DNA from 4 places in the Pseudoalteromonas rhizosphaerae genome. Region 1 is predicted to be linked to each of the others. Evidence: predicted binding sites of a transcription regulator. Region 1 holds the regulator's gene; each other region holds the start of a gene.

Region 1 (2,210 bases):
CGTGGAGTAAGTGCAGCAACTTCTTCATCAGTGAAAGTAACGCCTTCAACTTGAGATAGTAACGGAAGGATTGTTGTGCCTGAGTGACCACCAATTACTGGTACTTTCACAGTTGCAACGTCAACACCTTTAAGCTCAGCTACAAATGCTTCTGAACGGATCACATCAAGAGTGGTAATACCGAAAACACGTTTCGCGTCGTAAGTACCTGCTTTTTTGAATACTTCCGCAACAATTGGCACAGTGCCATTTACTGGGTTAGTGATAATACCCACTAATGCTTTTGGACAGTTAGCAACAATACCTTCTGCTAATGTTTTGATAATACCAGCATTAACATTAAATAAATCAGCGCGGTCCATACCAGGCTTACGTGGCATACCAGCAGGGATAAGAACGATATCACAACCAGTTAACGCTTGATCTAGTGCATCAACACCAAAGCCTGCAACTTTAACGTCAGTTGGGATATGAGAAAGATCAACAGCAACACCAGGAACAACTGGAGCAACATCATAAAGTGATAATTCAGAACCAGCTGGTAAGCCTGTTTTTAATAATAAAGACAACGCTTGGCCGATACCGCCAGCAGCACCTAATACAGCAACTTTCATTGGAATTCTCCGTAATTTGAGGTAGGAAATATTTGTGGCTCTAAAGATAATGAAATTAACGACTAAAGACAAATTTATCCTGCTTATTTCACATATAATTTAGACCATAGTTGTAAACTTGCTGGTTTACAGCACTAAAATCCATCGCAAAAGCAAACAACTACTGCATAAGTATGCAACATTGTGTACAATTAGCGCATCACTTATGAATAAGAACCTATAATATGCAACCACAAGATAAACAAGAAGCATTAGTAAAGGCCTTTAAGGCACTTTTAAAAGAAGAAAACTTTGGTTCACAAGGTGAGATTGTTGACGCCCTAAAAGAGCAAGGCTTTGATAATATTAGTCAAAGTAAGGTGTCGCGGATGTTAAGCAAGTTTGGCGCGGTACGCACTCGTAATGCCAAACAAGAAATGGTCTATTGTTTGCCTGCTGAAATGGGCGTACCTACAGCGAAAAGCCCATTACGTCAGTTAGTGATTGATATAATGCATAACGAAATGATGATCATTATTCGAACCAGCCCAGGAGCTGCACAATTAATTGCTCGACTATTAGATTCATTAGGTAAAGCAGATGGCGTACTAGGTACCATTGCTGGTGACGATACTATTTTTATCGCTCCAGCTAAAGTATCTGAAATTGATGTAACTCTTGAACGTGTGCGTATCTTATTTGATACGGTATAAATCTACCGATTCAAACTTTTTACAGCTGCTTTAAAAAGTTAATTGATGGGGCAAAAAACGCAGAACCCATATCGGCTTGAGTAAAATCAAGCCAATGATCGTAGCAATCGGCATCACCTAATCGACTTCGTAATACTTGCTCAAATGCATTTCCCTGTGCTGCATAACTAATCGCTAATATACCCTGTTCGTAAACGTCACCATAAGGCATGTTTTGATTTAATTGCAGTGGTTGCCCTTGCTCATCTTTTAACTCAGTGCGTACAGCATGACTATTCTCAGTCGCAGGCATAATCAAGGTATTATCTAAGCGAGTGCGTCCCATTATTTGCTCTTGCTCACTCAGAGGTAAATTTTGCCACACACTTAAGTCATGCTTATAGCGCTGTATATGTACGTAACTGCCTTGATCTTCAAAATGGTTGGGTTTATTGATTAACGCTGTGATGCGCTTTTGGCGACCATGAGGAGTGTCACCACCGAGTATAAAACCATTAAAATCGCGACCATCTAAAAATCGAAAGTTTCGCACTTGCTCAACCAATTCAACATCGGGGGCAAATAACTTAAGAATTTGCAAAGCAAATAAATGGTTTACATCTTCCCTATCGGAACGAATTTGGACAAATAAATCAAAAGGCTGAGCACCCATAATATGATCATTATGAGTAATATTAGGAAAGCTCTGTAATTCACTAGGCAGAAATTCAGGCAGAATGTGCGGCCAGTACTGTGCCCCCACTGCAACTAGGCTGGAGAGCATCGATTCAGAAAACTGATCTGAAAACTCATCTTGGATAGCGCTAACGTATTTTAACTTTTTGCGTAATGACTCATCGTGGCCATCAAATACATTAAAAAACAAATGTAAACCGTGCAAGTTTGCCTCAGCACAAATTCCAGA
Region 2 (2,210 bases), 1.7 Mb from region 1:
ACCCACTTCAGAAGCTAGGGTAATAAAGCCATCTTGAGTGATCACATAACGTGCAGGACGCAGACCATTACGGTCCAAGTTACACGCAGCAAAACGCCCATCAGACATCACAATACCAGCTGGGCCATCCCATGGTTCCATGTGCATAGAGTTAAAGTCGTAAAATGCACGTAAGTCATCATCCATCGCACGGTTTTTCTGCCATGCAGGTGGTACTAGCATTCGCATAGCACGAAATAAATCCATGCCACCAGCTAAAAACAACTCAAGCATATTATCTAGGCTTGATGAATCTGAGCCGGTTTCATTGACAAATGGTGCTGCTGATTGCAAATCTGGAATAAGCGGCGATGCAAACTTATATGAACGAGCACGAGCCCACTGGCGGTTACCTTGTATGGTGTTGATTTCACCGTTATGCGCTAAATAGCGGAACGGCTGAGCCAAAGGCCAACGCGGTTGTGTATTAGTTGAAAAACGTTGGTGAAATACACAAATTGCGCTGGTCATGCGGATATCGGCTAAATCTAAATAGAAGTTAGGCAAATCCACCGGCATCATTAAGCCTTTGTAGATAGTTACTAACCCTGACAAGCTGGCAATGTAAAAGCCTTCATCTTCGCTTAAACGCTTTTCAGCACGACGGCGCGCAACGTATAAACGACGCTCTAAATCTTTTGGGCGCCAGCCTTCTGGTGCATTAACAAAAATCTGTTCAAATTTAGGTAACTGCTTTATTGCAATTGGCCCTAAACATGATTCATCTGTTGGCACAATTCGCCAACCTTGAATATTGAGGGTTTCTTTTTCGAGTTCTTCACTCAATATATCTTTTGCAGCTTGCGCAAGTACTGGATCTGAGTTTAGGAAAATCATGCCAACGGCATAATTTTTACCCAAGTGCCAATTTTTTTCAGCGGCAATAGCACGAAAAAAGCTATCTGGCTTTTGTAATAATAAGCCACAGCCATCGCCTGTTTTACCATCGGCAGAAATACCACCACGGTGTTCCATACGGTCTAAGCCAGTGATCGCTGTTCGAATTAAACGATGACTTGCCTGACCATTAACTTGGGCTATTAAGCCAAAGCCACAATTATCTTTTTCTAATTTTGAGTCGTATAACATAGACCCCTCCCCTTGCTACAACAGCTAGCTATGAATGACCTTCTCGACGGTTTGCTAGCAGACAGTCAAAACTATCGCCAATTGTACATTGAGTCAATAGCACATTGAATACATATTCACATTCTTGAATATTTCTCACCACAACACAATCTTTTTATTTCATGCCTATTTTTAACATTTAGCGATATTTTACCCGTTATTTTTTTATGACACTGGTGTCATATTTAACAAGTTGTAAAATAACCGCTCTATAAACCTGCAGTTTACGTTAACGTAAACCAGAGTAAAAATGAATAAATATTCACTGAGTTATGTGGCGAAAATAAATGCTTTCTTTTTTATTGAATCTCTTTGCTGTCGTTCAAGGTCGATACCACAGTGCACATTAGAGTAAATACTCTTTCCAGTGTCTTTTTATGGGTAAATTTAAAGCCACTAATTAATGCATAATTATCATCACAACAGTCACATTTTGCATAATTTACGCTAGTTAGTAAGTTTTTAGCTTGCTCACCCTGTTGACGCCTGCGGCAGCTTCTTAGCCGCCACAGTAAAGTGTCCGCAGCGGACACAATTTATGTCCGCGGACACCAAATAATTTAAAAATAAATAATTATTTCATTAAAATCATGACATTAAATAGTGGCATGATATTCGAATAAACATTAAAAGATAATTACAGGACACAACTTATGTTTATTCTCAGTTTATTTTTAGTTTCACCAATCACTGTCTTAGTAGTGAGCTTGATGATCACTTACTGCGAGAATAGACATAGCTAAGGATCACTCATGATAAAAGATACCAGCGCACAAGATGTAAGTATTACGCAAAGACGTAGTTACAAAAAACCATTAATAGTACTGGCGCTATCACTTGCTGTACTTGCTTTATGTGCACAAGCATTTATGGGTAACAATCAAGGCAGTATTTCTGTTGAGCGGGCTTCTTTACAGATTGCTACCGTTAATATTAGTCGTTTAGTACGTGATGTAGCCGCCAGCGGTAAAATTGTTGCTGCAAATGCTCCCAAGGTTTATAGCCCAGAACGTGGCTATGTGGATTTACAAGTTAAAGCCGGT
Region 3 (2,210 bases), 1.9 Mb from region 1:
AGCCTGTAATGCCCCATATGTTGAAATTCATACTGGCGCTTATGCGGATGCGCAAACTGATGCTGAGATACAAAAACAACTTGAGCATATTCATCAAGGTGTAAAGTATGCAGCAAGTTTGGGTTTGATAGTAAACGCCGGCCACGGACTTCATTATCATAACGTGAAACCGATTGCTGCTATGAAAGAGATTTACGAACTAAACATTGGTCACGCAATTATAGCGCGTGCAGCCATAGATGGATTAGATAAAGCAGTACGTGACATGAAGCGACTAATGCTAGAAGCGAGAGCTTAATTTTAACTTCTCTTAAAATGCAAAAAACGACTCAAAAGAGTCGTTTTTTATTATTTGTATCTAACTGGATTAACAGTTAGTTTCTTTAGCGTTAACGCCTTCTTTTACTTCTTCACAGGCGTCTTCTACTTTGTTTTGTACGTCGGTTACAGCTTCATCGATGCGTTCACCGGCCTCTTCTGCATGATTGTCTTCACAACCCATGATAAAAAAACTAGCGAATAAAGCGATCACAGCAGTTTTAATAGTTGTCGATTTCATAATGTAATTCCTTGTAAAATTAATAAATGTGTTGTTATTTAAAATAAATTGTTATCACTTAGGGACATTGCCGCGCAACGCACCTGAAACGAGTGAAATAACTAACAATACAATAAAGATAAAAAAGATAATCTTAGCAATTCCTGCTGCGGCACCTGCGATACCACCAAAACCTAACACTGCAGCAATAAGCGCAATAACTAAAAATGTAATTGTCCAGCGTAACATTGTCGTCTCCTTGGTTTGTTAATTTGTTCAGAGTAAATAATGCCAGTTACATGCCATGTGTTTAAATCCTTTATTATCAATTGGATAGTGTTTATTTTATTTATTTTCATGAATTAGGTGGGAATTATTTACAGCTTTATCTGTAACTTATACTCGGCGTCCTGAAAAATAAATATTTTAGCATGATTTTTTGGTAAGACCAATTTCATGTTGAGTGCTTTTTCATTAATTTAACAGTTGTTGAGTAGTTCGGTTGGTAAGTTATTAAGGTGCAGATTAGATTTCACTTATAAGTTATAGCTATATTCAGTATTTTTATCATCTATATCCTATTAAATTATAGTAAAAAGCAGTGTGTTAACTTTGCTGAAGATATGTTAGCTTTATATTAATTGGTTTTACCAATTTACAAAGTGTTGGACTTGGTCTGTTTCTTTGATATGATTATTGCATAAATATTTAAATAAAGTGATTTTTTACCTATCTTTCGGGTGGGTAAGAATACTCAGGGGGGGGGCAGAATGGATATAGGTCAATTACTTGCTACTGCAGCAAACTTAATGCTCACTGGGATGGTGGGAGTTTTCGTTTTTCTTTCGTTGTTGATTGCAGCAATTACCGCTATGTCTAAATTAGCGAGCCGCTTTGAACAGCCGGTTGTAATGCCAACGCGGACACCATCGATCAAAGCACCCGGTGTACCAAGTGAACACATCGCTGCGATAAGTGCTGCCATAGCTCAGTACAAAAATAAACAAAAACTATAAGGGATGACTTGTGGCTAAATTAAAATTAACAGAATTAGTACTTAGAGACGCGCATCAATCATTATTAGCAACGCGTATGCGTTTGGATGACATGCTACCGATTGCACAAAAATTAGATGATGCAGGTTACTGGTCGATCGAATCATGGGGTGGGGCTACTTTTGATTCATGCATTCGTTATTTGGGTGAAGATCCTTGGGAGCGTATTCGTGCTCTTAAAAAAGCTATGCCAAATACTAAACAGCAAATGTTATTACGTGGTCAAAACCTTTTAGGCTATCGTCATTATGCAGATGATGTTGTTGAAAAATTTGTAGAGCGAGCGCACAAAAATGGTGTTGATGTGTTTCGTATTTTTGATGCGATGAACGATGTTCGTAATCTTGAAACGGCTATTAAAGCTGCGATTAAAGTTGGCGCACATGCACAAGGTACAATTTCGTACACAGTAAGCCCGGTTCATACACTTGATATGTGGTTAACGCTTGCCAAGCAGCTTGAAGAGTTAGGCTGTCATTCAATTTGTATTAAAGATATGGCTGGTTTGCTTAAACCATACGATGCAGAAGAGTTAATCAAAGCGTTAAAAGAAACAGTCTCTATTCCAATTGCAATGCAGTGTCATGCCACAACAGGTTTAAGTACTGCTACTTACC
Region 4 (2,210 bases), 1.6 Mb from region 1:
AAATGCTCAACTGCATATTTATTCTTTAATTGCTCTTTTAAAGTTAACAGTTTTGCAATAACTTTATGCATCACTTCAATGGCATTTAAACCACGTTCAGGATCAGAGCTATGTCCGGAACGACCGACTACGCGAATCGCGCTGCTCATATGTCCTTTATGTGTGAAAACAGGTGTCATATCAGTAGGTTCACCAATAATACACCGAGCTGGCTTTAAGTTTTTATGCTGACAAACTTGCTGTGCACCGGCCATGGTGGTTTCTTCGTCGGCAGTAGCTAGAATCAAAATTGGCTGTGTTTGAATATTCTCATCTAGTTCACTGATTGCTTGCAATACAAAAGCGAAAAACCCTTTCATATCAATACTACCTAAACCATATAATTTATTGTTATCTTCACTTAATTTAAACGGATTATAGTTCCAACGACTATCATCAAATGGGACTGTATCGGTATGACCGGCAAGCATTAAACCACCATCTCCCTGGCCACGTTTTGCGAGTAAGTTAAAACGACCTTTAGGGCCCGACAACTCAGTAATTTCACATTCAAATCCAAGACTTGTACACCAAGTAGCTAATAAATCAATCACCCCTTTATTGCTCATAGACAATGACTCATCCATGGCACTAATTGAAGGTGCAGCAATCAATTGCTGATACATAGATAAAAAAGACGGTAATGACATAAAAAAATCCAAAATAAGTATTCAATCTAATTGCATAACAATATAAAAGTATTTATGATGAATATCAATTCACTTTTTAAGCATAAATATATTAAAGCGACGCAATGAATATAAAACGACGATAACCAGATTTCATTCATAAAATAGTGTTTTATGCACTGTTAAACCCGATTTGAATATAAATGTAGTAACAAAAAACCAAAAAGAGTAACGAATGAAAGTAGTGATTATTGGCGCAAGTGGCTATAGCGGCGCAGAATTAGCAAGTTTGGTAGTAAAACACCCGCAATTAAACTTAGCTGGTTGCTATGTATCTGAGCAAAGCTTAGATAAGGGTAAATTATTAAGTGACTTGTATCCTGAGCATTTAGGTTTGCTTGATTCTCCTTTATTGCCTCTTAGTGAGAGCGCCTATAACGATATTGAAAAGTCGGCCGATTTTGTATGTTTGTGTACTGATCATAAAGTGAGTGTTGACTTAGCGCCACGTTTTTTAAGCATGGGCAAAAAAGTATTTGATTTATCGGGTGGCTACCGTTTAAGCAGTAATGAAGATTATCAAACTTATTATGGTTTTGAGCATCAACATACGGAATTACTAAGTGAAGCGGCTTACGGATTGGCTGAATGGAATAGTGAAGCAATCGCTAAAGCGCATTTAGTCGCTGTGGCTGGTTGCTATCCAACAGCAGCGCTGAATGCGTTAAAACCTTTGCAACAAGCCGGCTTATTAGCCGAGCAAACCATTATTATTAATGCTGTATCGGGTGTAACCGGTGCGGGGCGTAAAGCTAGTGTAGCCACGCATTTTTGTGAAGTGTCGTTAGCACCTTATGGATTGTTTAATCATAGACACAGTCCTGAGATTGAGCAGCATTTAGGTCACAAGGTGCTATTTACGCCGCATTTAGGTAATTTTCCACGCGGTATTTTAGAAACTATTTATGTGCAATTGAAACCTGGAGTTACACCAGAGCAAGTTACACAAGCTTATCAAGTGCTTGCTGATGAGCCACTGATCAGATTGCTTGGTAATAAAATGCCATCAATTAAAGGAGTTGCAAAGCAGCCTTACGTTGATATTGCATGGCAGCAGCAAGGTACGCAGCTAATTGTGATGGCAGCTATTGATAACTTATTAAAAGGTGCTGCAGGGCAAGCATTGCAGTGCATTAATTTAGCCATGGGTATTGTCCATAGTACAGGTTTAAAAGGGTAGTTAGTAATGCAAACATGGGTCATTAAACTCGGTGGTGCAGTACTCAATACAGAAGACGCGGCTAAAGCGTTATTTGAGGCGCTTGCATCGCAAACTCAAGCACAATTTGTCATCGTTCATGGTGGCGGTTCACTAGTTGATAATTGGTTGATTGAGGCTGGTTTTGCTAGTGCGAAACATCAAGGTTTACGCATCAGTCCAAAAGAGCAAATGCCTTATATTGTTGGCGCGCTTGCTGGGTGTGCTAATAAACAATTAATGAGCCAAGCAATTATCGCAGGTCATAAACCCGTCGGGCTTAG

What was found. The regulator ArgR, encoded in region 1, controls arginine synthesis, uptake and breakdown. The targets are predictions, from matches to a motif close to ANTGAATANNTATTCANT.
Region 2: gltB (glutamate synthase large subunit) is a predicted target of ArgR. The motif match lies at 1,232-1,249, and genes of this name have one in related genera.
Region 3: PVK79_RS05280 (OadG family protein) is a predicted target of ArgR. The motif match lies at 1,234-1,251, and genes of this name have one in related genera.
Region 4: argC (N-acetyl-gamma-glutamyl-phosphate reductase) is a predicted target of ArgR. The motif match lies at 746-763, and genes of this name have one in related genera.

Annotation. Positions count from the first base shown of each region.
Region 1 is NZ_CP118496.1:4,576,432-4,578,641, forward strand. Features, by position in the region: gene mdh (malate dehydrogenase) at 1-614, opposite strand, end outside; gene argR (transcriptional regulator ArgR) at 839-1,306, shown strand; gene PVK79_RS19745 (Dyp-type peroxidase) at 1,326-2,210, opposite strand, start outside.
Region 2 is NZ_CP118496.1:2,901,016-2,903,225, reverse strand. Features, by position in the region: gene gltB (glutamate synthase large subunit) at 1-1,128, opposite strand, end outside; gene PVK79_RS12455 (efflux RND transporter periplasmic adaptor subunit) at 1,920-2,210, shown strand, end outside.
Region 3 is NZ_CP118496.1:1,195,059-1,197,268, forward strand. Features, by position in the region: gene pdxJ (pyridoxine 5'-phosphate synthase) at 1-298, shown strand, start outside; gene PVK79_RS05270 (hypothetical protein) at 368-559, opposite strand; gene PVK79_RS05275 (DUF1328 family protein) at 614-787, opposite strand; gene PVK79_RS05280 (OadG family protein) at 1,309-1,554, shown strand; gene oadA (sodium-extruding oxaloacetate decarboxylase subunit alpha) at 1,565-2,210, shown strand, end outside.
Region 4 is NZ_CP118496.1:858,474-860,683, forward strand. Features, by position in the region: gene argE (acetylornithine deacetylase) at 1-689, opposite strand, end outside; gene argC (N-acetyl-gamma-glutamyl-phosphate reductase) at 904-1,908, shown strand; gene argB (acetylglutamate kinase) at 1,915-2,210, shown strand, end outside.